DNA from 2 places in the Sphingobium sp. R-21 genome. Region 1 is predicted to be linked to the other one. Evidence: predicted binding sites of a transcription regulator. Region 1 holds the regulator's gene; the other holds the start of a gene.
The links. The regulator LexA, encoded in region 1, represses DNA repair genes until DNA is damaged. The targets are predictions, from matches to a motif close to GTTCCNCNCTTGTTCT.
Positions count from the first base shown of each region.

Region 1 (12,073 bases):
AACCAATGGCCGAAAGGATCACGCCCGAATAGAAATCGACGTTGGGATAGAGCTTCTTTTCGATGAAATAAGGATCGTTGAGCGCGATATGCTCCAGTTCCTTGGCCACGTCGAAGATCGGATCGTCGACCCCCAGCTTGGCGAGAACCTCCTTTGCGGTCTTCTGCATCACCGTCGCGCGCGGATCGTAATTCTTGTAGACCCGGTGACCAAAGCCCATCAGGCGGAACGGATCGTCCTTGTTCTTGGCGCGGGCGATATATTCCGGAATGCGGTCCACAGTGCCGATCTCGCGCAGCATGTTGAGAGCGGCCTCGTTCGCACCGCCATGCGCCGGGCCCCACAGGCAGGCGATGCCGGCCGCGATGCATGCGAAGGGGTTGGCGCCCGACGAACCGGCGAGACGCACGGTCGATGTCGACGCATTCTGTTCATGATCGGCGTGCAGCGTGAAGATCTTGTCCATCGCGTCGACGACGACCGGATCGATCACATATTCTTCCGCCGGGACCGAGAAGGTCATGTTGAGGAAGTTGGCGGTGTAGCTGAGGTCGTTGCGCGGATAGACGAAGGGCTGACCAACCGAATATTTATAGGCCATGGCCGCGATCGTCGGCATCTTGGCGATCAGGCGATGGCTCGCGATCTTGCGCTGTTCCGGATCGTTGATGTCCGTCGAATCGTGGTAGAAGGCCGACAGCGCACCCACCACGCCGCACATGATCGCCATGGGGTGCGCATCGCGGCGGAAACCGCGGTAGAAGGTGGTGAGCTGTTCATGCACCATTGTGTGGCGCGTGATGGTGCGGGTGAAATCCTCCAGTGTCTTCTTCGACGGCAGTTCGCCGTTGAGCAGGAGGTAGGACACTTCCATGAAGCTCGACTGTTCGGCGAGCTGATCGATCGGATAGCCGCGATGGAGCAGCACGCCGGCATCGCCGTCAATATAGGTCAGCCCCGAATCGCAGCTCGCGGTCGAGGTGAAGCCGGGATCATAGGTGAACATGCCGGTGTTGGCGTAGAGCTTGCGAACGTCGATCACCTGCGGTCCGACCGTGCCGTTCAGAATGGCATAGTCCTTTGCATCGCCGCCGACGCTCAAAGTGGCATTGTTATCCGACATGGTGTTCTCCTGATACTTCAATTGGCCGATGCGTGCCTTGCAGCGGCCAATCGTTCCAAGCTCTCCGCCTTTCCCAGAAGGAAAAGGACGTCGAAAATTCCCGGCGAAACCGTGCGACCGGTCAGCGCCGCGCGCAATGGCTGCGCGACCTTTCCAAGCCCGAGGCCGGCATCCTCTGCCACGCGGCGAATGGCTTCTTCGATCGCTTCGACCGTCCAGGACTGGACGGGTGCAAGAGCGTCGGCTGTCTGTCCCAGCAGCACGCGCGCAGAATCGTCTAGCAGAGCAAGAGCCTTCTCGTCAAAATCCAGCGGGCCATTCTTGAACAGGAACTCGGCGCCTTCGGCAATTTCGTTAAGCGTCCTGGCCCGCGGCTTGAGCGAGGGCATGGCCTCTGTGAGCAGCTTCTCTCCACTCTCGGGCAGAGCCACGTTCAGCCTCGCCGCGACCCTGGGAGCAACCAGCGCGGCAAGGCGTGCATCGTCCGCCTCGCGCAGATAATGGCCATTCAGATTTTCGAGCTTCTTCATGTCGAAGCGAGAGGGCGAGCGGCCGACGCCTGTGATATCAAAGAGTTCCACGGCGCGTTCGCGAGAGATGATCTCCTCGTCGCCATGGCCCCAGCCCAGCCTCAACAGATAGTTGAGCACCGCCTCGGGGAGCATGCCCATCTCGTCGCGATAGGCGTCGACGCCCAGCGCACCATGTCGCTTCGACAGCTTTGCGCCGTCGGAACCGTGGATCAGCGGGATATGGGCGTAGACGGGTTCTTCCCAATTCATCGCCTTTATGATGCCTAGCTGGCGGAATGCATTGTTGAGGTGATCGTCACCGCGAATGACGTGGGTGACGCCCATATCATGATCGTCGACCACGACGGCCAGCATATAGGTGGGCGTCCCGTCCGACCGCAGCAGGATCATGTCGTCCAGTTCCGCATTCTGTACGACGACGCGGCCCTGCACGGCATCCTCGATCACCGTCTCGCCTTCGCGGGGCGCCTTCAGGCGGATGACGAAGGGCGCGCCTTCGGGCGCTTCCGAAGGATCGCGGTCGCGCCAGCGCCCGTCATAGCGCATAGGCTGCCTGGCGGCGCGCTGCTGTTCGCGCAGCTCGGCCAATTCCTCGGCGGTCGCATAGCAGCGATAGGCATGGCCTGCCGCAAGCATCTGGTTCGCCACTTCGGCATGGCGCGGCGCGCGTTCGAATTGGAAGACTGCTGGCTCATCCCCGCCCAGGCCGAGCCATTCCAGGCCATCGAAGATCGCAGCGACCGCCTCCTCCGTCGAACGGGTCCGGTCGGTATCCTCTATCCGCAGCAGGAACTTGCCGCCATGGTGGCGGGCGAACAGCCAGTTGAACAACGCGGTGCGCGCGCCGCCAATGTGAAGAAAACCAGTGGGCGAAGGCGCAAAACGGGTTACCACCTGCTTGTTCAATCCCGTAGAACTCACCGCTTCATTCCCTGACATTTGTCCAGATATCCACCCGGCCTATCCATGATCGCGACGCCCCCTAGCATGGCTTTCGAGCCACGACAAACCTCCGTTGCCACTTGGGTTGGAGGGAGGATGGCGCCGATCTGGCGCCCGCTGGAACTGTGGCTGGAGGAAGAGCGCGAACGGTTGCCGCTCTGGGTTCCCGTGGCCTTGGCGGCGGGCATAGCCACCTGGTTCGTTCTGCCCAACCGGCTGGATTGGCTTGCTTTCTGCTGCGTGATGCTGGGAGTCGCCTCCGCTGCGCTGCTTTTGCCATCGGGTGGCCGGACGCGGCAGGCGCTCATCGCTGGCAGCCTCCTGGCCTGCATGGGTTGCCTGCTGGTCTGGGGCAAGGCGATGTTGGTGGGATCGCCCCCGCTGGCCCGCCCTGTCATTGTTGCGCTGAAGGGAGAAGTCCAATCCGTTCAGAGATTGCCTGCTCAGCGCATGAGTCGGCTTTTGATCCGGCCGATCGGCATGCCGGCGCTGCCCGCCCTGATACGCATCAATCTTGACGAGTCTTCGACGCCGGCTGGACTGGGCGAGGGGGCCGTCGTGGCCGTCCGTACCAGGCTGATGCCGCCTGCGCCGCCCAGCTTGCCGGGCGGCTATGATTTTGCGCGCCGGGCCTATTTCGATGGTATCGGCGCAACCGGCCGTGCGCTGCCGCCCATCACGATCCTGCGACCCGCCACCACAGGTCCGCGCCTGAGAACGCGTTTGTTCGATCACATTCTGACGCGCGTTCCGGGCGAGGGGGCCGGCATTGCTGCTGCGCTGGCCACGGGTGATCAGGGTGCGATCATGCAAGCCGATGCGGAGGCGATGCGGCGGAGCGGCCTTGCGCATCTCCTGTCGATCAGCGGCCTGCATGTGACGGCACTGATCGGTGTGGTGATCTTTTTGCTGATGCGGCTGATGGCGCTCAGCCGCCGGGCAGCGCTTGATTGGCCGCTGATGCTCCTTGCGGCAGGCGGTGGAGCTTTGGCCGGCCTCGGTTATACGATCCTGACCAGTGCGTTATAGGAGTCAACACGCTAAAACCCTCAGAAATCCGTGGATCATGAAAATGTGCCCAGCGCCTTAGCCAGATATAATCATGCTCGCACCTAAGATGAGGCCAACCCCGTAGAACGCAGCAACGACCAAAAATAGAGAGGCGTTTCGTGACGGCTGGGTTCGCGCAATGGCGCTTTGATTGGCATGTTGCCTGATCGAAAGCCGAAAAGGAGACATGAGGCGAATGCCACCGCAAGAATGATCCCGATCACTTCCACTTAATTGGCTCCTGGCCTGTCAGTTTGGCGCTGCTGGCTATGTCGGGTTTGAAATGGCCTTTTCGTAATCGGCCACAAGCTGGTCGAACTTACGCTGCTCTTGACGAATTTGCCTTTTGCGCCAGTGGACGATGACCAGCATGGCGATTGCCATTAGGGCGCAAGTGGCTGCTAAATCAGGTGCCCCATCGCGGATCGCAAGCGCCGTATAAAAGAATAATATGAGCGCCAGCACCCACGCTGCGATGACGCAGAAGGTCGTGAGGCGCCAGTATAGAGGCGCTTCTGGTCGTCCGCTTTTGGGATCGAATGTGACTTTCTGTGTAAGGCTCCACATGGCCTGTGTTTGCCACAGAACACGGACACGGTGCCAGACCTGACTTTGTGGTCTTGTAGCCACTGGTGTTAACCATAACTTGCCTACCGGCGCCGAAGTGCCGACCGTGCGGTCCTGCATCGCTGCCCTGCTGGTGCTCGGAGGACTGGCGACGGGGCGGGATGCGATCACCCTCCGCCTGGTCGCGGCCGGTGCGCTGGTGGTGCTCGCCATATGGCCCGAAGCGTTGATGGGACCGAGTTTCCAGATGAGTTTCGCCGCCGTGGTCGCTCTGGTTTCACTGGGCGAGCATCCCGCTTTCCGACGCTTTGCAGCCGCGCGCGACGAGGCGGCATGGCGCCGGCTGGGGCGCAGTCTTGCGGGCATGTTGCTTACGGGTCTGGTGGTCGAACTGGTCCTCGCGCCGATCGCTCTGTTCCATTTTCACAAGGCGGGCATGCTGGGATCGGTCGCCAATCTGGTCGCCATACCCCTTACCACTCTGGTCGTCATGCCGCTGGAAGCGCTGGCCTTGCTGTTCGATCTGGGCGGGTGGGGCGCGCCCTTCTGGTGGCTTGCTGCGCGGGCGCTGGACCTGCTGCTGCTGGTGGCCCATGGCGTAGCATCCAGCCCATGGGCAGTGATGCTGACGCCCGCCCAATCCGGCGCTGTTTTCGGCCTCGTGATGCTCGGCATGCTGTGGTGCCTCCTATGGCGGAGTCACTGGCGCTGGGCGGGCCTGATGCCCGTTGCCGCAGGCGTGACCATGATCCTCGCAACCCCGATGCCTGGCATATTGATCAGCAGCGATGGCCGCCACGTCGCGGTTCGCACCGCAAGTGGCATGGCGATATTGCGGGCACGGGCTGGAAGTTACACACGCGACATGCTGGCGGAAAGCGCTGGTTACGGTGGCGCGTTGGAAGCATTGCCGGCGTTGCCCCAGGCACGTTGTTCGCTTGATCTCTGCGCCGTCCGCCTGATGGGCGGGGGACGGAAGTGGAACATTTTGCTCACCCGAAGCAATGTAAATATCGACCATGCGATATTGGCGCGGGATTGCGCCAATGCCGATATCGTCGTCAGTGACCGTAGACTGCCGGGCGCCTGCCGACCTCGCTGGTTGAAGGTGGACAGACGATTCCTCGCTCAGACCGGGGGGCTGGCCATCGATCTGGACCATGGTAGCGTGCGCAGCGCGAAAATGCGGAACGACGGGCATCCGTGGATTGCGCGACCTTCCCCTTGGCCGCGCCGGTCCGTACGCGGTCAGTTATAGCGTCGCAGCAGTCCGGCCAACTTGCCCTGAATGCGAACCTGACGCGGGTCGTAGATCTGCGGTTCATAGGCACTATTGGCAGGATCGAGTCTGACTTTGGGCCCTTCTCGCCGGAAATATTTGAGCGTCGCTTCATTTTCATCGATCAGAGCGACGACAATCTGCCCCTCCCGCGCGACTTCGGTGCGCTGGATAAGCGCGAAGTCGCCGTCGAGTATGCCTGCCTCGACCATGGAGTCCCCTGCGACTTCCAGCGCATAATGATCCCCGGTCCCAAGCAGTGCCGCGGGTACGGAGAGCATATTCTGTCCCTCCAATGCCTCTATCGGAACACCGGCCGCGATGCGGCCATGCAGGGGAATCTCCAATATGTCATTGGCGACGATCGGTGGTTTGCTCAAGGCAGGAGCAGTTGTCACCGGCGCCTTGGCAGGAACGACCAGCCTGGGCGCGCGATGCATGGCATCGGGCAGCTTGAGCACTTCAAGAGCGCGGGCACGATTGGGCAGGCGGCGGATGAAGCCGCGCTCCTCCAGCGCATTGATCAGGCGATGGATGCCGGATTTCGACCGCAGGTCCAGCGCTTCCTTCATCTCCTCGAAAGAAGGAGATACGCCTCCCTCTTCCAGCCGGATCTGGATGAAGCTCAGCAATTCCTGTTGCTTGGGTGTCAACATTTCGCCTGCCCTTCTTTGGAACGGATAGGGAACGCATAGGAAACGGAACGGGGCAAGTCAAGCGCCTAACGGTTCGCCGCGTTTATGGGAACGCGCGAGCAGCCGGGCCGTTTTCAAGCGTGCCTTCCCCGAAGAAGGTGAATAGGAGAGTAAGATGGCCAACCAGAACAACCAGGGCGGCGATCAACGTCGCGATCAGCAGGGCGGCGACCGTGCCAATCAGGGCGGACGCCAGCAACAGCAGGAAGACCAGCAGGGCCAAATGGGTGATGAGCGCCGTCAGGACAAGTCGCCCGGCAAGCAGCAGCGCTGAACAATCATCAGCTTTGCACTGGGAGGGGTCGCGTGGCGGCCCCTTTCCTTATGCAAGGGCCTTAGGCAAGGGGAAGCACCGTGACGGGATCGCCTGCCGCCGCCGGAGCGGAGCCTCCGGGGCGCAGGATGAGGCAGTCCGACATGGCCAGGGCGGCGGTGGCGGCGCTATCCTGCGACGTCACCGAAACGATGCCGGCTTCAGTGCGGAAGGCGCGAAGATAGTCGTCCCGTTCCCCCGTGGCGGGTAGTGGCGCTGCCAATGTCGCGACCGCGGTGCGCGGCAGGGGCGATGCCGCGCCCATCATGTGGCGGACCAGCGGCAGCAGGAACAGCGTCGCGGTTACGAAGGCTGATACCGGATTGCCGGGCAGGCCCAGGAAGATGGCGGAATCCAATGTCCCTGCCATCAGCGGCTTGCCCGGCCGCATGCGAATTTTCCAGAAATCGAGCGAGCCGCCAGCCTGGGCGAAGGCTGGACGGACGACATCATGGTCGCCGACCGACGCGCCGCCGGTCGAAACGATGATGTCGGCATCGGCATCGGCGGCGCGAGCAAAGGCCTGGGCCATGCCGGGCAGGTCATCTCGCACGATCCCCAGGTCGATGATGTCGCAGGGGAGGCTCGCAAGCAGGGCCGCCAGCATGGGTGCGTTAGATGACGGAAGCTGGCCTGGCTGCGTCGACGCGCCGGGCGGCACCAGTTCATTGCCGGTGGAGATCAACGCGACCCGCGCCCGGCGGGAAACGGGCAGTGCGCCATGCCCCGCCACTGCGGCAAGCGCGATCTGCGCGGGGCCAAGCGCGCTGCCGGCGGTCAGCAGGAGATCGTCCTTGCGGAAATCGGAGCCGGCCGAGCGGACATGGCGGCCCGCAGCCAGCGCCTCTTCGAGGCCGCGCAGCCTATTTCCTTCGCGGGCAGCATTTTCCTGGATCAATATGGCGTCTGCGCCCGGCGGCAAGGGCGCTCCGGTGAAGATGCGGCAAGCCTGGCCGGGCTCGATCGGCGGAGGAAGCGCCCCACCCGCCGCGCTTTCGGCAACCACCTGCCATGGCCCCGGCGATTCGGCGGCGCGAACGGCATAGCCGTCCATCGCAGAAAGGTCGGCCCAGGGCTGCTCGCGCAGTGCTGCGACATCTTCCATCAGCCAGCGTCCGGCGCAGGCGGCAACAGGCGCATGATCCGTCGGCAGCGGCCTTGCCAGCGCCATCAGGCGGTTCTGCGCCTCCGCAACGGGAAGCAGGCTCATACCGTGCCATCTTCCCTGGCTGTCCAGTCGCCGGACTTGCCGCCGCTCTTGGCCAGCAGGCGCACGTTGCTGATGATCATGCCCTTGTCCAGCGCCTTCGCCATGTCATAGACCGTCAGCAACGCGACCGATGCGGCGGTCAACGCCTCCATTTCCACGCCGGTCTGTCCGGCCGTCTTTGCGGTCGCCGTCACGGACACGCCGTTGCCGTCCAGGTCGAGGTCGACGCTGACGGAACTGAGCGCAATGGGGTGGCAGAGCGGGATCAGGTCGGAGGTCCGCTTGGCCGCCATGATACCGGCGACGCGGGCGACGGCCAGCACATCGCCCTTCTTCACCAAACCTTGCGCGATGGCCGCCGCCGCTTCGGCGCTCATGCTGATGCGGCCGCTCGCGACGGCCTTGCGCGCGGTTGTCGCCTTGGCGGAAACATCGACCATATGGGCCGATCCCTCCTCGTCCAGATGGGTGAGCTTGCTCATTGGCCGGTCAGCAGCTTGCGTGTGGCCGTTTCGACGTCCGCCTGTCTCATCAACGTTTCCCCCACCAGGAAGCAGCGGACGCCATGATCCGCCATGGCGATCAGGTCATCGTGGCTGCCGATACCACTTTCCGCGACGAAGGTGCAGCCTTCCGGAGCATAGCCGATCAATTCATATGTCCGGGCGAAATCGACGGTGAAGTCTCTAAGGTCGCGATTGTTGACGCCAATCAGGCGCGAGCGGAGTTTCATCGCCCGCTCCAGTTCCTGCGCGTCATGCACTTCGACCAGCGCGTCCATGCCCAGGCCTAACGCGGCGTCCTCTATCTCCGCCATCTGATTGTCGTCGAGCGCCGCGACGATGATCAGGATCGCGTCCGCCCCCAATGCGCGGCTTTCCAGCACCTGCCAGGGATCGATCATGAAATCCTTGCGCAGCACCGGCAGGGCGCAGGCGGCGCGGGCCGCGACCAGATAGTCGTCACGCCCCTGGAAAAAGGGCGCGTCGGTCAGCACTGACAGACAGGCTGCGCCGCCAGCCGCATAGGCGCGGGCATGGGCGGGGGGATCGAAGTCCGGGCGGATCAGGCCCTTGGACGGGCTGGCCTTCTTGACCTCGGCGATCAGGCCGAATCCGGAGCGGGCTGCGTCGTCCAGCGCCTTGCGAAAGCCGCGCGGCGGCGTCTGCTCGGCGGCGCGGGCGTGCAGCGCGGAAATGGCGGTTGCCGCCTTCCGGCTGGCGACCTCCTCTCGCTTCATATCGCAGATTTCGATCAGCTTGTTCGTCATTTATAGGCAATCCAGCAATTGAGAAGCGCATTGGCAAGGCCGCGATCGATGGTTTCGGCGGCTTCCTCCACGCCTTCGCGAAAATCGGATACGGCATCCGCCACGACAAGGGCGGCAGCAGCGTTCAGCAGTACCGCATCGCGATAGGGGCCGGCTTCGCCTTGCAACAGGGCGCGCAGGGCGGCAGCGTTAAAGGCGGGGTCGCCCCCCCGGATCGCATCGACCGGATGGGTGGAAAGGCCGAGTTCCGCAGCGGTGAGGCGACGCATCGCGACAAGGCTGCCGCCCTTCACCTCCGCCAGTACGTTGCCGCCGGCCAGCGACAATTCATCCAGTCCCTCGTCGCCGGAAACGATCATCGCGTGATCGACGCCCAGTTCCGCCAGCGCCTCTGCATAGACGGGGACATAGTCAGGGCGGGCGATGCCGACCAGCTGGCGGCGCACCCCTGCGGGATTGGCGAGCGGCCCCATCAGGTTGAAGATGGTGCGTTCCCCGATCGCCCTGCGAATGGGACCAAGCCGTTTGAGCGCGGGATGATAATTCTGCGCAAAAAGGAAGCAGATGCCAAGATCGGCCAGCGTTGCTTCTGCTGTCGTGGCTGCTCGCGCCAGGTCCAGGCCGAGCGCCTCCAGCGTATCGGCCGCGCCCGCCTTGGAGGAGGCTGCCCGGTTGCCATGCTTGGCCACGGGGACGCCGGCAGCGGCGACGACCAGCGACACCGCGGTCGAAACATTGAGGGTGTGATGCCCGTCACCGCCCGTGCCGCAGACATCGATCGTCCCCGCAGGCGCCGTGACCGGGATCATGCGCTTGCGCATGGCGCGGGCAGCGGCGGCGATTTCCGTTGCCGTCTCGCCCCGCCGGGCCATGGCGACAAGGAAACTGGCGATTTCCTCCTCCGGCAACTCGGCATCGAACAGCATGTCGAAAGCTGTTGCGGCCTGTTGCGCGTCGAGAGGCTCGCAAGGGTCGGGCAGGCGGGTCATGGTCGCTGCCTTAATCATGGGAAGGTGCCAGAGTCGAGATGGGATACGCGAAAGTCGCTATGGATGTGCAACAGAGTGGTACTGGGCGGTGCCATATCGCGCCGCCTAATTCCGGATTCGCAGGACTGACGGTGATCAATTTTCCGGCGTTGAGGAAGCAGGAGGACAGGCGGCCGGACTGCCGGGGAAAGCGGTTCAGCCCGCCACGCGTTCGCGGACCGGAATGCCGGCGATCCGCATGAAATTCGCCAGCATGTCGTGGCCATGTTCCGTGGCGATGCTTTCCGGGTGGAACTGCACCGAATGAATCGGCAGGTCACGGTGCCGGAATCCCATGACCGAACCGTCTTCGCTGGTGGCGTTGACGACAAGGCTTTCGGGAATGTTCTCGACGATCAGCGAATGATAGCGGGTGGCCGTAAAGGGCGAAGGCAGCCCCTGGAACAGCCCGGTGCCGTCATGCGTGACCGGCGATGTCTTTCCGTGCATCAGCCCGCCGCGCACGACCTGACCGCCGAAATGCTGGCCGATCGACTGATGGCCGAGGCACACCCCCAATAACGGCGCCCCGGCATCGGCGCAGGCGGCGACGAGATCAAGGCTGACGCCCGCCTCGTTGGGTGTACAGGGGCCCGGCGAGAGCAGAAATGCCTGCGCGCCGGTGGAAAGGGCCTGGCCGGCGGAAATGGCGTCGTTGCGGACGACCTCAACCTGCGCGCCCAGTTCCATGAGGTAGTGGACGAGGTTCCAGGTGAAGCTGTCATAATTGTCGATGACGAGGATCATCCCGCGGCTTTAGCGCCGGATCGGAGGCAGGGGAAGAGTCGGGATTCCGGATCGATGGGAGAACTGTCCTGGACCTGCGAACGGCGACGGCTTGATAAACCGGATGCGCCTCTCCATATAAGGCGTTGCCGGGTTCGCCCGGCTATGGTGATAAATCGTATCGTGCAATAGGCGCAGCGGACCCGGGGGCGGTACCCGGCGGCTCCACCACATTCCCCGGTTTTCGGGGCGCGTGACGGGGCCGAACTAGGATCGACGTGTGTTGAAAAGCGGTGCCTTTACCCGGCCTGAGTACGCCGTAAAAAGGTTCAAAACTCACAAGTGCCAACGATAACGAGGCTCTTGCTCTTGCTGCGTAATTGATGGCCTCACGGCCTGACATTACTCAAAAAGAACGCGGTTGAACCCACCGGGCAACAGAAGGGAATTCAGCGGCCTCCGGAGGGGCCGGGCAACAGAACCCTCCGGACCTTTTCTCCCCATCCATTTGACATGCTCGGGGCGCGGGGAGAGGGGCATTGTCCCCTGCCATGGCGGGTTCCGGCGAATTGCGCTTGGTGTTGAAGTTCACTGGCCCGCCCTATTTCTCGACCTTTATCTCGAACAATCTGGCCCAGTTCTTCCCCGTGACGAACAGACGGTCGGTCCTCGCATCATAGGCTATGCCATTGGCGACCGCCTCGCTGTCTCTGGCGCCGCTTGCCTGCAGAAGAGGGGCGATGTCGAGCCAGTCGATCACCGCGCCGGTGCGCGGATCAATCCGGGCGATATGGGTATCGTACCAGATATTGGCCCATATCTCGCCCTTCACATATTCCAGTTCATTGAGGCGGTCCACAGGACGGCCATTCCACGTCACGGTGATCCGGCGTTCCTCGGTCAGCCTTTCGGGGTCCAGAAAGCGAAGCTGCGCAGTGCCGTCGCTCATGATGAGGCTGTGCCCGTCCTGCGTCAGCCCCCAGCCTTCGCCCTCATAGCGGAACTGGGAAACCGGGGAAAAATCGCTCAGCTTCCACACGAAGCCCTGCCGATGCCGCCAGGTCAGGCTGATCAACCGGTCCTTCCAGTTGACGATGCCCTCTCCGAAATAGGGGCGGGGAATGATCCGGTGGGCCAGCGCCTTGCCGCTCTTGAGATCGACCTTCCGAATCTCTGACTCGCCCTCCAGGCCCGTGCTCTCATACAGGGCGCCATCATGGTAGAAGAGCCCCTCGGTAAAGGCGCCGGGATCGTGCGGATAGCTTCGGACGAGTTTCCAGCGCGTCTCCGCCTGCGCGGGAAAGATCAGCAGCCACGCGCCCAGCAGCGCGACGACA
Region 1 covers NZ_CP184375.1:1,080,945-1,093,017, forward strand. Annotated here, with positions in the region: gene ACN9MX_RS19525 (citrate synthase) at 1-1,123, opposite strand, end outside; gene gltX (glutamate--tRNA ligase) at 1,141-2,595, opposite strand; gene ACN9MX_RS19535 (ComEC/Rec2 family competence protein) at 2,695-3,627, shown strand; gene ACN9MX_RS19540 (hypothetical protein) at 3,916-4,335, opposite strand; partial or broken gene ACN9MX_RS19545 (ComEC/Rec2 family competence protein) at 4,265-5,473, shown strand; gene lexA (transcriptional repressor LexA) at 5,464-6,150, opposite strand; gene ACN9MX_RS19555 (hypothetical protein) at 6,305-6,463, shown strand; gene glp (molybdopterin molybdotransferase MoeA) at 6,525-7,712, opposite strand; gene moaC (cyclic pyranopterin monophosphate synthase MoaC) at 7,709-8,194, opposite strand; gene trpC (indole-3-glycerol phosphate synthase TrpC) at 8,191-8,982, opposite strand; gene trpD (anthranilate phosphoribosyltransferase) at 8,979-9,971, opposite strand; gene ACN9MX_RS19580 (anthranilate synthase component II) at 10,167-10,757, opposite strand; RNA gene ssrA (transfer-messenger RNA) at 10,845-11,188, shown strand; gene ACN9MX_RS19590 (glutaminyl-peptide cyclotransferase) at 11,338-12,073, opposite strand, start outside.

Region 2 (12,073 bases), on a different replicon from region 1:
GCCGCTGGTGACGCAGCGCTATGCCGACGCGCTCTTCCCCGTGATGCTGGAAGCCGCGGCCCGCAACCGGACCCAATGGTTTGCCATGGGCGAGAGCTGGGACGCGGCGGCCTATCGGGATCGCCTCCATTATCGCGATGATCAGGGACGGCTCGACACCCCCCTGCCGCGCCTGCCCGGCGCGCACCAGATCCACAATGCCGCGCTCGCCTTCGCCATGCTGCGGCACCAGAATGTCATACCCGTAGGCGAGGCCGCCTTGAAGGCAGCGCCGCTCTGGGCGCATTGGCCAGCCCGCCTGCAAAGGCTGGACCATGGTCCGCTGCTCGCCCCCCTGCCCGAAAGCACCGAAGCCTGGCTGGATGGCGGCCACAATGCCAGTGCGGGTGAGGCGATCAGCGCCTTCTTCACCAGCGAAAGGCTTGAGGAGCAGAAGCTCCAGCTGATGATCGGCATGTTGTCGAACAAGGATCTGGAGGCCTACCTCCGTCCTTTTGCCGGTCGGATCGCGCATATCCATGCCCTGCCGGTACCTGGCCATGACCATCATCCACCGGAACGATTCGCCGCCATTGCCGATCGCTGGGGCATTGGCTGCACCGCTCATGCCATGCCGGAAGACGCCATTGCGGCCATTGCCGCTGGACCGGACCACGCCTCAAAATTGCTGATTTCCGGCTCGCTCTACCTCGCCGGTGAAATTTTGCGACTGAACGGGCAATTTCCCGACTGATTTTACTTGCGATTGACTCGCAATAGCGTAGCTTTGCCATCTGACGACAAGGCAGAAGGTAGTGACGCATGGTCCATGGAGACTCCCCCTCTCTCGATAATCTCCGGCCGCTTCCCGGCGGCTATGGCAACCGGCTTTTCCTCTACGTGATGCGCCGCATCGCGACGGCCGGCGTCAACGATGCCCATGCCGCCAATGCCATGCTCGGCGCCTTCGGCCGCAGCTATCGTCGGCCGCTGGTGCTGATGCGCGCGATGATGCTCGAATTGGCCCGGACCTCCAGCCGCAAGATATTGATCGCGCCCTGCTGCTGTTCGCGGATGACAAGCGACGAGGCGCTGATGATGCAGGCGATCGGCAGCGCCCTGCGCGATCCCCGATCGGCCTATGACGATGTGGCGGCACTGCTGGGCAACGACCATGCACTGGGCGCCCTCACCTGCCTTCAGGCCGTGGCGCAGGCGCATCGCGACCTGGGGCGTCCTCTCGGACTTTATGGGGCGGTTTAGAGACTGTCTGGAAATACGCTGCTTCGCGCGTTTTCAAACAGATGCCGAGCACATCGGTTCAGCCATCCTGCGTGGCCGCCGTGCCGACGCTGGCATCGATCAGTCCCGCGCGCATCATCAGCCAGAACAGGACGATGCCCGGCACCGCCAGGGCGGTGGTCAGCAGGTAGAAGTCGACATAGCCGAACCGTTCGATCATTCCACCCGCGGTCGTCCCGGTCAGGAACCGTCCCACAATGCTCGCCGCCGCCGAAATCAGCGCATATTGCGCGGCCGTGAAGCGCAGGTCACAGAGCGCCGAGAAATAGGCGACCACAGTCACCCCGCCGATCCCGCTCGCAAAATTTTCGAAGCCAATGGCACCGGCCATACCCCAATTGCTCTTGCCCAGCGCCGCCAGCAGCGCGAAGCTGAAATTGGACACGCCCATCAGCAGCAGGCTGACCAGCACAGACCGCTTCATCCCCATGCGCGCATAGAGCACGCCGCCGACGAAAATCCCGATCAGATAGGCCCAGAAGCCGATGCCAACATCGTAAATGGCGATCTCGTCATTGGTGTAGCCCATATCGTCAAACAGCAGGCGAAAGGTCAGATTGGCGAGCGTGTCCCCGATCTTGTGCAGCAGGATGAACAGCAGCACCAGCCAGGCGCCGCGCCGCCGGAAGAATTCCACGAGCGGCCCGGCGATCGACTGCCATATTTCGTCCAGCCCCCGCCGCGCCGTCGGTTCGCGGTGCCGCTCCGGTTCGCCGAGTGCGAGCCCGGTCAGCATGGCGGGTAGCGCGAATATGGCGCAGGCCATATAGGCGCCATGCCAGCCGATCCGCGCCGCCAGCACCAGCGCAAGCGCGCCCGCTGCAACCGATCCGATGCGCCAGCCATATTGCGACATGCCTGACCCCACCCCCAATTGCTCCGGCCGCAATGTCTCGATCCGATAGGCATCGATGACGATGTCGAAGGTGGCACCCGCAACGCCGACCAGGATCGCGGCATAGGCCGTCTGCAGCAGGCCGCTGGCGGGGTCGACCAATGCCAGGTTGATGACCGCCGCCATCACGAGCAATCCCGCGAGCAGCAGCCAGCTCACGCGTTGCCCCAGGCGACCTATGACCGGCAGCCGAACCCCGTCGACGACCCAGGCCCACAGCCATTTGAGATTATAGACGAGGAAAGCGAGGGTGAACGCCGTCACCGCCTTCTTGTCGATGCCGTCCTGCGCCAGCCGGGTGGTCAGCGTGGCGCCGATCATCGCATAGGGAAAGCCCGACGATATACCGAGAAAAAAGGCACCCAAGGGCGCCTTCTGCATATAGGGCTTCACCGCATCCAGCCAGCTTGTCGAGCCCTTCGCCATGTCGGTCATAAATTGATGCGCCCCCGGACGATGATAGTCCGGGCCACCATATGGGCAAATGTCAGTGTGGCAAGCCGTCCGCCCATCTTATATCGGCGATCGGATCAGACAGCATCCCCGAACAGGTGCAGGCCATCGGGCAAGCGAGGCAGAATCTTGCCCCGCAGCAGAGCATCCACGACATTGATCGCCGCCAACAGATCGCGCGGCGCATATGGCTTTGCCAGGCATCCCAGTGCCAAGCCTCGCGCGTCGACAGGGCAGGCGCCCGTCACGAACAGCACCGCAACTCCTCGACCTGCGGCAAAGCGCGCCAGGTCGATGCCGCTCTTCTCGCCATGAAGGGTCACGTCCGCGATCACCAGATCGACGCTTTCCTCCTCCATGACACTGACGGCATGGGCATATTCGTCGACGGTCGCGGCGACGCGATAGCCCGCCATTTCCAGCACATGTTCATTGTCGAAGGCAACCAGCGGTTCATCCTCGACCACCAGCACGCTGCGAATGGCCTTGCGGCGCTCCCGCGCTCCGGCTTCCCCTTTTACCAGCCCGAAAAACATTTGCCGATACGCCCCATTTGCGCCATTCAACCGACCAACGTGCAGCGCCCCGCAGGGGTTTCGCATCGTCCTGGCGCATGGGCGCAAGGACAGCACCATTCGTCAATTTCCTGGCTTCTCCAATATGGGGAGGCCATCCCGTTTTGAAAAGGAACTCTTCTGTGGAACCGCCGAAAAAATCTGGGCCGCCGCGTCGGCCGGGCTCCGGTGGTCCCAGACGTCCGAATGACGCCAAACCGGTGCCAGGGTCCCGCCCGGCTCGCCCGCCCTTCAAGAAGGCCAGGACGGCGCCCGCAAAACCGGCCAATCCCCATCCCGCCCGCGCCGCAGCCGTCGCTAGCGGCAAGAACGAGCCGCAGCGCATCGCCAAATTGCTCGCCCGCGCAGGCATTGCGTCCAGGCGGGAGATTGAGCGGATGATCGAGGAAGGACGGATCACGCTGAACGGGGAGACAGTGTCCACGCCCGCCACGCTCCTGACCTCGCTTCACGGCGTCGCCGTCGACGGCAACCCGGTCGCCGCGCCGGCACCCGCGCGCATGTTCCTCTTTCACAAACCATCGGGTTTCCTGACGACAGAGCGCGATCCTCGCGGGCGGCCCACCATTTACGACAAGCTGCCGGCCGACCTTCCCCGCGTCATGCCGATCGGACGGCTCGACATGACGACCGAAGGCCTGCTGTTGCTCACCACCGATGGAGAGTTCAAGCGGCAGATGGAGCTGCCCTCGACCGGCGTGCCGCGCACCTATCGCGCCCGCGCTTTCGGAGAGGTCAGCCAGAACCAGCTTGAGGATCTGTTCGACGGGCTGGAGATCGACGGCATCCGCTATGGCCAGATAGAGGCCAATCTGGAACGCCGCACCGGGCGCAACCAGTGGATCGAAATGACGCTGACCGAAGGCAAGAATCGCGAAGTCCGCCGCGTGCTCGAACATCTGGGGCTTCAGGTGAACCGGCTGATCCGCACCAGCTATGGCCCCTTCCACCTGGGCGAACTCGCATCCGGCGCGGTCGAGGAGGTGCGCCAGCACGACCTGGTCCTGTTCCGCAAGAGCCTGAAGGACGCGAAATGAGGATCGTCGCAGGCCAGTGGCGCGGCCGCCCCCTCGTCGCGCCCCGCGGCGACGCGACGCGACCCACGGCGGATCGCACCCGCGAGACCCTCTTTTCCATGCTGCTGAGCCGGATCGGCTCCTTCGAGGGGTTGAGCGTCGGCGATTTTTTTGCCGGCTCGGGCGCCCTGGGTTTCGAAGCGCTTTCACGCGGCGCGGCAAGCTGCGTCTTTGTGGAACAGGACCGTGCCGCGCTCGATGCGATCCGCGCCAATGGCGACAAGCTTGGCATCCGTCCCGACATTCGCCAGAGCAGCGTCCTGTCGCTTGGCCCGGCGAGCAAGCCGCTGGACCTTATCTTCATGGACCCGCCTTATCAAAGCGGGGCGGGCATGGTGGCGCTGGACAAGCTCAGCCGCCTGGGCTGGACCGGCCCCGCCACATGGATCAGCATCGAGACCGACCGCCGGGAAGATGTCGAGGTCAAGGGCTTCGCCACCGACGCGGTCCGGGACGTCGGCAAAGCCCGGCTGACGCTGCTACGCGCAACGGACCAGGCGGAATAATCCGCCCCTCCGATCGGCCCCGGTCCTCGCGGAAGCCCTTCACGCCGGATCACGCCGCTTCGGCATCCTCATAAGCCTGTGCCTCCTTGCCGATCAGGATATTGGCCAAGAACCAATAGGCCTGCCCCCAGGCGTCCAGCACGGCATCGGTCGCCACCTCCTCGCCCAGCACATCGCGGATGGCGGGCAGCAGCGCTTCGGCCACCTTGGGGTAATGTTCCGCCTTGACCCCCGTTTCGACATGGCGCTGCACCATCCGCGCGACGGCGCCGTCCAGAGCCTGCAACCTGTCGATATTCTCGGCATAGCCCAGGATCGCCGCAGCCAGCCGCTTGGGCTGCTCCCCGCTTTCCTGCGCCGCCTGATCGAACATATCCCTGATCGACGCATCCATGAACAGACGGGCGTACATGGCCGTCGTGATCTCCACGCCATGCTTGCGCAAGGCAGGGGCAGTCGCTTTCACGATGGCAATGGTGTCGTTGGTCAATTGGGTCATGGATGCACCTTTGTCGAGCAGTTACAAAGGTGCATCTACTATGCATGTTTTAAGATGTAAACAGGATATATGTTCAAGACCCGTCCTATGGCCTATAAGCGTGGATGCCATGCAGTTGACCCGCCACACCGACTATGCCCTGCGCGTTCTCATCCATCTCGCGGTCGCACCAGGCGGCCGCGCCACCATCCCGGAGATCGCTGACGCCTACGGCCTGTCCCGCAACCATCTGATGAAGGTGGTGCATCATCTCGCCCAAGGCAGCTTTCTGAAGACCCAGAGGGGACGTGGCGGAGGCTTCACCCTGGCGCGTCCGGCAGAGACTATCGGCCTGGGCGAAGTCGTCCGCCATAGCGAGCCTGACATGAAAATGGCCGACTGTGAGGGTTGCGCGCTACGTCAGGCCTGTGGCCTGTCGGGCATATTGCGGGCCGCCACCACAGCCTTCCTGTCTGTGCTCGACCAGCATAGCCTTGCCGATGCGGCGCGGGACCGGGCCGGGCTTGCGGCCATCATCGCCGCCCTGCCCGGCCCGAAAGCCGTCAGCGCCGCTTGCGCATAGATTTGGGCGCTTCGCTTCTGTTGATGCAGCTATCCTGCACGGTCTTGCTGCACAGCGGATAATCCTTCTGTTCAGTTGGCGGAGGAGTCATGTTGCCGCCGACCGTAGCGGGGTTGGCAGACGTGCCGACCGGAGCGGAGGGATCATGCGGCACGCCGGCGGGCGCCGGCTGCATGCCCGTCTCAGGAGGCACGGCACCCATCGGCTGGCCAGCATTGGGATCAGCGGCGGGCGGCGGTGTAGCCGGTGTCGCCGGACTGGCGGAAGCCGCTCCGGGGTCGGCCGGCGTGGCGGGTGTGGCAGGCGTCGCGCCCTGTTCGGGCGGAGGCGGCGCACCGGTCGCTGGCGGCTGCGTCGAAGCAGGCATGTCCTGCGCGATCGCCATACCAGTGACGCCAGTGCAAAAGGCCAGCATGGCCGCACCAGCCAACAGGATCGATTTCATCGGGATCATCCTTTCCTTGTTCTCACCCCGTTCTGCCATTCGGGCTGGACAAAGAACCGGATGCATTACGCCTGCGTTCCTGCGATGGCGACGAACCGTTGCGATCGCGCCGTCAGACGATGCCCCAATGACGCTCCCCGGTGGGGCCTCAATGCTCCGGATAGCGTTCGAACTTGGGCAATTCATGCGCACCCGCCATCCACGGCGCAGCCTCGGCGAATTGCACATGGATGGTGGGCGGCAGAACGGACTGGTCGTCCAGCGTTGCCGTCTGGATGTCGACCATCCCCGGAAAGAAAGCAGAGTTGCGATAGAACAACCCCGTGCCGCAGGTTCCGCAAAATTCCCGCGTCACATTTTCGGAGGACTGGTAGCTCACGGCTTTGCCCGTCACAGTCACCATATCTTCGCGAAACAGAGCCCAGCCGACCATCGGCGCTCCGGCGCTTTTCCGGCAATCCGAACAATGGCACAGCGCGCTATGGACTGGTTCCCCCCGCGCTTCATACTGGATAGCCCCACATTGGCATCGCCCAGAGACCATGGCCTTTCTCCTTGCATGATTCGCCTTTTGTTCTCATAGAAGGAACGGTAGCGCAAGGGGCCCGCTCTTGCCGCTTCCCGCCCAGCATCCTAGTTGACAGCTCATGACCCTGCCCGCTCCCTCGCCCGATGATCCCCCCTATCTTCAGGGGCTGAACGAACCCCAGCGGGAAGCCGTGCTCACGACCGAGGGGCCGGTGCTGGTCCTCGCCGGCGCAGGCACGGGCAAGACGGCGGCGCTCACCGCCCGCCTCGCCCATCTGATCGCCACCAGGCAGGCCTATCCCTCCGAAATCCTCGCTGTCACCTTCACCAACAAGGCGGCGCGGGAAATGCGGGAACGGGTCGGTCGCATGATCGGCCCCGCAATAGAGGGCATGCCGTGGCTCGGCACGTTCCACGCGATCGCCGCAAAGATGCTGCGCCGCCATGCCGAACTGGTCGGCCTGCAATCCAATTTCACCATCCTCGACACGGACGATCAGCTTCGCCTGATGAAGCAACTCATCCAGGCCGAGGGTATCGATGAGAAGCGCTGGCCCGCCCGCCAGCTCGCCGGCCTTATCGACCAGTGGAAGAACAAGGGCCTGACCCCGGAGGAAATCGGCGCCGGCGAGAGCGAGGGCTATGCCAACGGAAAGGGGCAGAAGCTCTACGCCGCCTACCAGGCGCGCCTGCGCGATGTGAATGCCTGCGATTTCGGGGACTTGCTGCTGCATGTTCTGACGATTCTGAAACGCCACCGCGACGTTCTGGAAAGCTATCAGCAGCGTTTCCGCTACATCATGGTGGACGAATATCAGGACACCAACTCCAGCCAATATCTCTGGCTCCGCCTGCTGGCGCAGACGCGCAAGAATATCTGCTGCGTGGGCGATGACGACCAGTCCATCTATTCATGGCGCGGCGCGGAAGTCGCCAATATCCTTCGGTTCGAAAGGGATTTTCCGGGCGCGAAGATCGTCAGGCTGGAACAGAATTACCGATCGACACCCCATATATTGGGCGCTGCCTCAGGGGTCATCGCGGAAAATGGCAATCGCCTGGGAAAGACGCTCTGGACGGACATCGACGTGGGCGAAAAGGTCCGGGTCATCGGCGTATGGGACGGACCGGAGGAAGCGCGGCGCGTAGGCGAAGAAATCGAATCGATAGAGCGCGGAGGCGGGTCGCTGGACGAGGTCGCCATCCTCGTCCGCGCCCAGCACCAGACTCGCGAGTTCGAAGACCGCTTCATACAGATCGGCCTGCCCTATCGCATCGTCGGCGGCTTCCGCTTCTATGAACGTGCCGAGATTCGCGACGCGCTTGCCTATCTTCGCCTGGTCAACCAGCCTGCCGATGATCTGGCCTTCGAACGGATCGTCAACGTTCCCAAACGCGGCCTGGGCGACAAGGCGGTGGAAAAGCTGCATCGGCTTGCCCGCGCAGAGGGCATACCGCTCGCCCTCGCCGCTGCGCGGATACTCGACACGGATGAGATGACGCCGCAGGCCCGGCGCAGCCTGGGCGCCTTCATCGGCGATCTCGCCCGCTGGCGCGACCGCGCGGCGCAACTGCCTCATGCCGAGCTGGCGCGGCAGATATTGGACGAAAGCGGCTACACCGCCATGCTCCAGGCCGAACGCACCGCCGAAAGCGCGGGACGGCTGGAAAATCTGAGCGAACTGACCCGCGCCATGGAGGAATATGAGACGCTGGGCGCCTTCCTTGAGCATGTCAGCCTCGTCATGGACAATGAGGCGCAGCAGGACGAGCGCAAGGTCACGATCATGACCATCCACGCCGCCAAGGGGCTGGAGTTCGATACGGTCTTCCTGGCAGGGTGGGAGGAGGGAATTTTCCCCTCCCAGCGCGCGCTGGACGAAGGCGGCCTCAACAGTCTGGAGGAGGAGCGTCGCCTCGCCTATGTCGCTATCACGCGGGCGCGGAAATCCTGCATCATCCTCCACGCCGCCAACCGCCGCATCTATGGCCAGTGGACCAGCTCCATCCCTTCGCGCTTCGTCGGGGAACTGCCTCCCGAACATGTGGAGGAGGAGAGCAGCATGGCTGGCGGCGCCTCGCTCTGGCGCGCCAACTGGTCCGAACGTGCAGATCCCTTCGCCAATGTCCAACGGGGATCCGGCCGCGGTCCGGGCTGGCAGCGCGCCCAGCAGGGCGGGCAATTCACCACCGAACCCATCCGGATCGTGGAAGCGCGCACATCAGCCGTCTCGCTCGGCAACAAGGGTCGCGACGACATGAGCATCGGCCTGCGCGTCTTCCACCAGAAATTCGGCTATGGCACCGTGGCGCAGATCGAAGGCAACAAGCTGGAGATCGACTTCGAGACGGCCGGACGCAAGCGGGTGATGGACAGCTTCGTCCAGCCGGCTTGATTTTCAACATGCGTTTCCGGAATGGTTCAAAACAATGGGCATCAAATGCTCCGGCTCTCGCACCCCCCCGACAATATAGCCGGACATAAGATCACCGGTCCGTAACCCTGCATTTTTGCCTTTCAAAAGAAATCCGTATATTCCAATAAGATATACGGCAACAGCAACCGAGTCCGCGCCAGAGGCTCCGACGGCTTCCTGATCTCCGCGCAACGAAACTGGCCCCCAGGCGGTTTCAACTTCGCGCAGATGCCAGCTTAACCGTCCTCGTGTTCCGCCGGCGCTACTGCGAAAGGAGGATAGTACTTCTCCCCAGGCCGTTGCCCCGACAGGGATCGCCAACCTCCCGTCAACGCAGACAGGTGCTTCCACTCGAAGCCTGAACCTGTCCCCCGGCTTCGCCCCTCTGCTGCCTACGGCATCCACCACCGAAAGTTGCACAATGGTGCCGTCGATCCAGCGGGGAGCATCGGCTCTGTTCTGCGACACGCCTGGCAAAGGCGAAGCGAGGATCTGTGCATCTACTGCCGAGACCATGCAACTCGCGCTGAGCCATGCGCTCAAGACGAAACGCATCTTCATTGTGGCACCCCGTTGCGGAACTCCGTCTCGCCCCCGTCGGACATGGGTTGTTGCGTCGTTGCCAATGCCGATTGCGCCAACATGTCGCCGGCCGGCGCGCCCATGATGAATGGAAGATCCTCATCTAGAATGGCGGTGAACGCAGTTCCGCGAGGGATGCGGGCGCTTGTGCCGGTCATGATGAAACCCAATGGCCAGGAAGTCATGACAGCGCCTACAACTACCGCCGTACCCGTTACTCCCTTGTCGTTGATTCCGCCCGTCAAACGGACGCGGCGTCCGCTCATATTAAGGTGGACGGCGCGAACTTCGACAAAGCCCGACTTGCCCCACATGCCTTTGTTGCGAGCTTCAATGATCTCTCCTTCGCCGCGCGTTCCAGCGGGAATGACCACCAGCGGACCAATCATTACAGGAGCGACTGTTTCAATCGGAAATCTTTGACCGGAATAGGATTGCTTCTTCTTGGTGGTCAGGTCGGCCAAAATGCGAACCGCAAACTTGGTGCCGACCGGCACATATTGGACGCTGGCGACACCCGCGGAGCTTGTCATCGGGGCCTGAGCCTGCGCCGGGATTACTCCAATCGAAGTCGACCATAAAATCGTAGCGAGTAGTTTCGGCACGTTCTTCCCCCCTTCACGAACTGAACTTGCCGCGACACTACTGCCTTGTTTTATTTACGCTTCTTCGCATTTAGCATTAGCTCGAAAAATTCAGCAGCTAATCCAAATGGCTAGCTGACGATGATCGCGAGTCAGCCGGCTCCGCTAAGCCTTGCACTGCATATCGCGACAGGCGGCAGCATCTGCGATGCAGACGACGAAATAAGGCTCAACCGTAACCCAGCAGCAACAGCATCCTCAAAAAGCGTCCTATTTGTCCAACAGGGGATATTTTCGCCTGTCCTATTCCGTCCCGACCGACCTACCAGACGCCGTCTTTGAAATGTCCGGCATATCAGACCCCCGCGGATACGCGCGCCCAGGCACGCGCGCGCATACACTGTGAACTTCGGCGGAAAATCAAGGAAATCGGCCGCAATCAGCAGCCTCCCGCCCGACAGGATCGAGCGACCTGCCGATGGCAAGGCATTTCGGATGATAGGAAAATTTGGTGGAGCCTAGCGGGATCGAACCGCTGACCTCCTGCATGCCATGCAGGCGCTCTCCCAGCTGAGCTAAGGCCCCATCGTTTGCGGCATCATACCGCATCCCAATGGATCAGGCCATGTCCGGCGTCAAAGCCGTCGGCCTTATGTCTGGACGTCCCGTGCCCAAATCACCAGGAGCGTTGATCGAAGTCATTTGCAACCTCGACACACCCCTTGCTTGCGCTCGGGAGTTTTTCGGAAAAATGTCCCTAGGGACATTTCATTTCCCGAAAAACTGGTGGAGCCTAGCGGGATCGAACCGCTGACCTCCTGCATGCCATGCAGGCGCTCTCCCAGCTGAGCTAAGGCCCCGTTTCCAGTGTCGGCGCCGTTTGGGTCCGGCGCCTCGGAGGCCGCTGCCATTAGGTGGCAGCGAACTCCTTGGCAAGCACAAAATTCAATTAATTGTCGTCGTCGCCATCGTCCCCGCCGGCATCGACGCCCAGGTCGTCGTCGCCGCCCAGATCGACGTCATTGTCCGGCGAATCGCCGTCATCATCCACGTCCAGATCCAGGTCCAGATCGTCGTCGGCCGTCTCCATTTCACCGTCGGCGGTTTCGATGACCTTCTTGGGCGCTTCCTCATAGGGCAACGGCTGTTTCGACTTCAGCACGGGTTCCGGTTCCCAGGCGGTGCCGCAGTTGATGCAGGTGACCGGGTCATCCTTGCCCAGGTCGTAGAAGCGCGTGGCGCATTTCGGGCAGGTACGCTTCGTGCCCCATTCAGCCTTGACCATGTCCGGCCTTATCCTTCTCTTGCGAGTGCTCAAAACAGAAATTACGCGGCACGACAGGGTCGCCCGCGAAGAGACGGCGCCTTGCCATAGCGAGGCCGCGCTGTCAAAAGCCGGGCGCATTTTTTCAAGTTTTGCAGACGGATTGACCCGTGACCGCTTTTTCCGACCAGCCGACCCCGATGACCTTCACCGCCTCCCCCGCCCTTTCCGGTTCGATCCACGTGCCGGGCGACAAGAGCATTTCGCACCGATCGCTGATGCTTTCGGCGCTGGCCGTGGGCGAAAGCCGGGTCGAAGGACTGCTGGAGGGAGAGGATGTGCTGGCCACCGCGGCCGCCATGCGGGCCATGGGTGCGGACATCAGCAAGGATGCGGACGGCATCTG
Region 2 covers NZ_CP184374.1:842,309-854,381, reverse strand. Annotated here, with positions in the region: gene ACN9MX_RS04015 (bifunctional folylpolyglutamate synthase/dihydrofolate synthase) at 1-733, shown strand, start outside; gene ACN9MX_RS04010 (DUF6628 family protein) at 802-1,242, shown strand; gene ACN9MX_RS04005 (AmpG family muropeptide MFS transporter) at 1,301-2,611, opposite strand; gene ACN9MX_RS04000 (response regulator) at 2,707-3,165, opposite strand; gene ACN9MX_RS03995 (pseudouridine synthase) at 3,327-4,241, shown strand; gene rsmD (16S rRNA (guanine(966)-N(2))-methyltransferase RsmD) at 4,238-4,786, shown strand; gene ACN9MX_RS03985 (globin domain-containing protein) at 4,836-5,285, opposite strand; gene ACN9MX_RS03980 (RrF2 family transcriptional regulator) at 5,395-5,847, shown strand; gene ACN9MX_RS03975 (Fe-S oxidoreductase) at 5,828-6,292, opposite strand; gene ACN9MX_RS03970 (GFA family protein) at 6,441-6,836, opposite strand; gene ACN9MX_RS03965 (ATP-dependent helicase) at 6,940-9,216, shown strand; gene ACN9MX_RS03960 (hypothetical protein) at 9,795-10,352, opposite strand; tRNA gene ACN9MX_RS03955 (tRNA-Ala) at 10,913-10,988, opposite strand; tRNA gene ACN9MX_RS03950 (tRNA-Ala) at 11,188-11,263, opposite strand; gene ACN9MX_RS03945 (TIGR02300 family protein) at 11,353-11,688, opposite strand; gene aroA (3-phosphoshikimate 1-carboxyvinyltransferase) at 11,838-12,073, shown strand, end outside.
Region 2: a site for LexA is predicted at 6,855-6,870, ahead of ACN9MX_RS03965 (ATP-dependent helicase). Genes of this name have one in related genera too.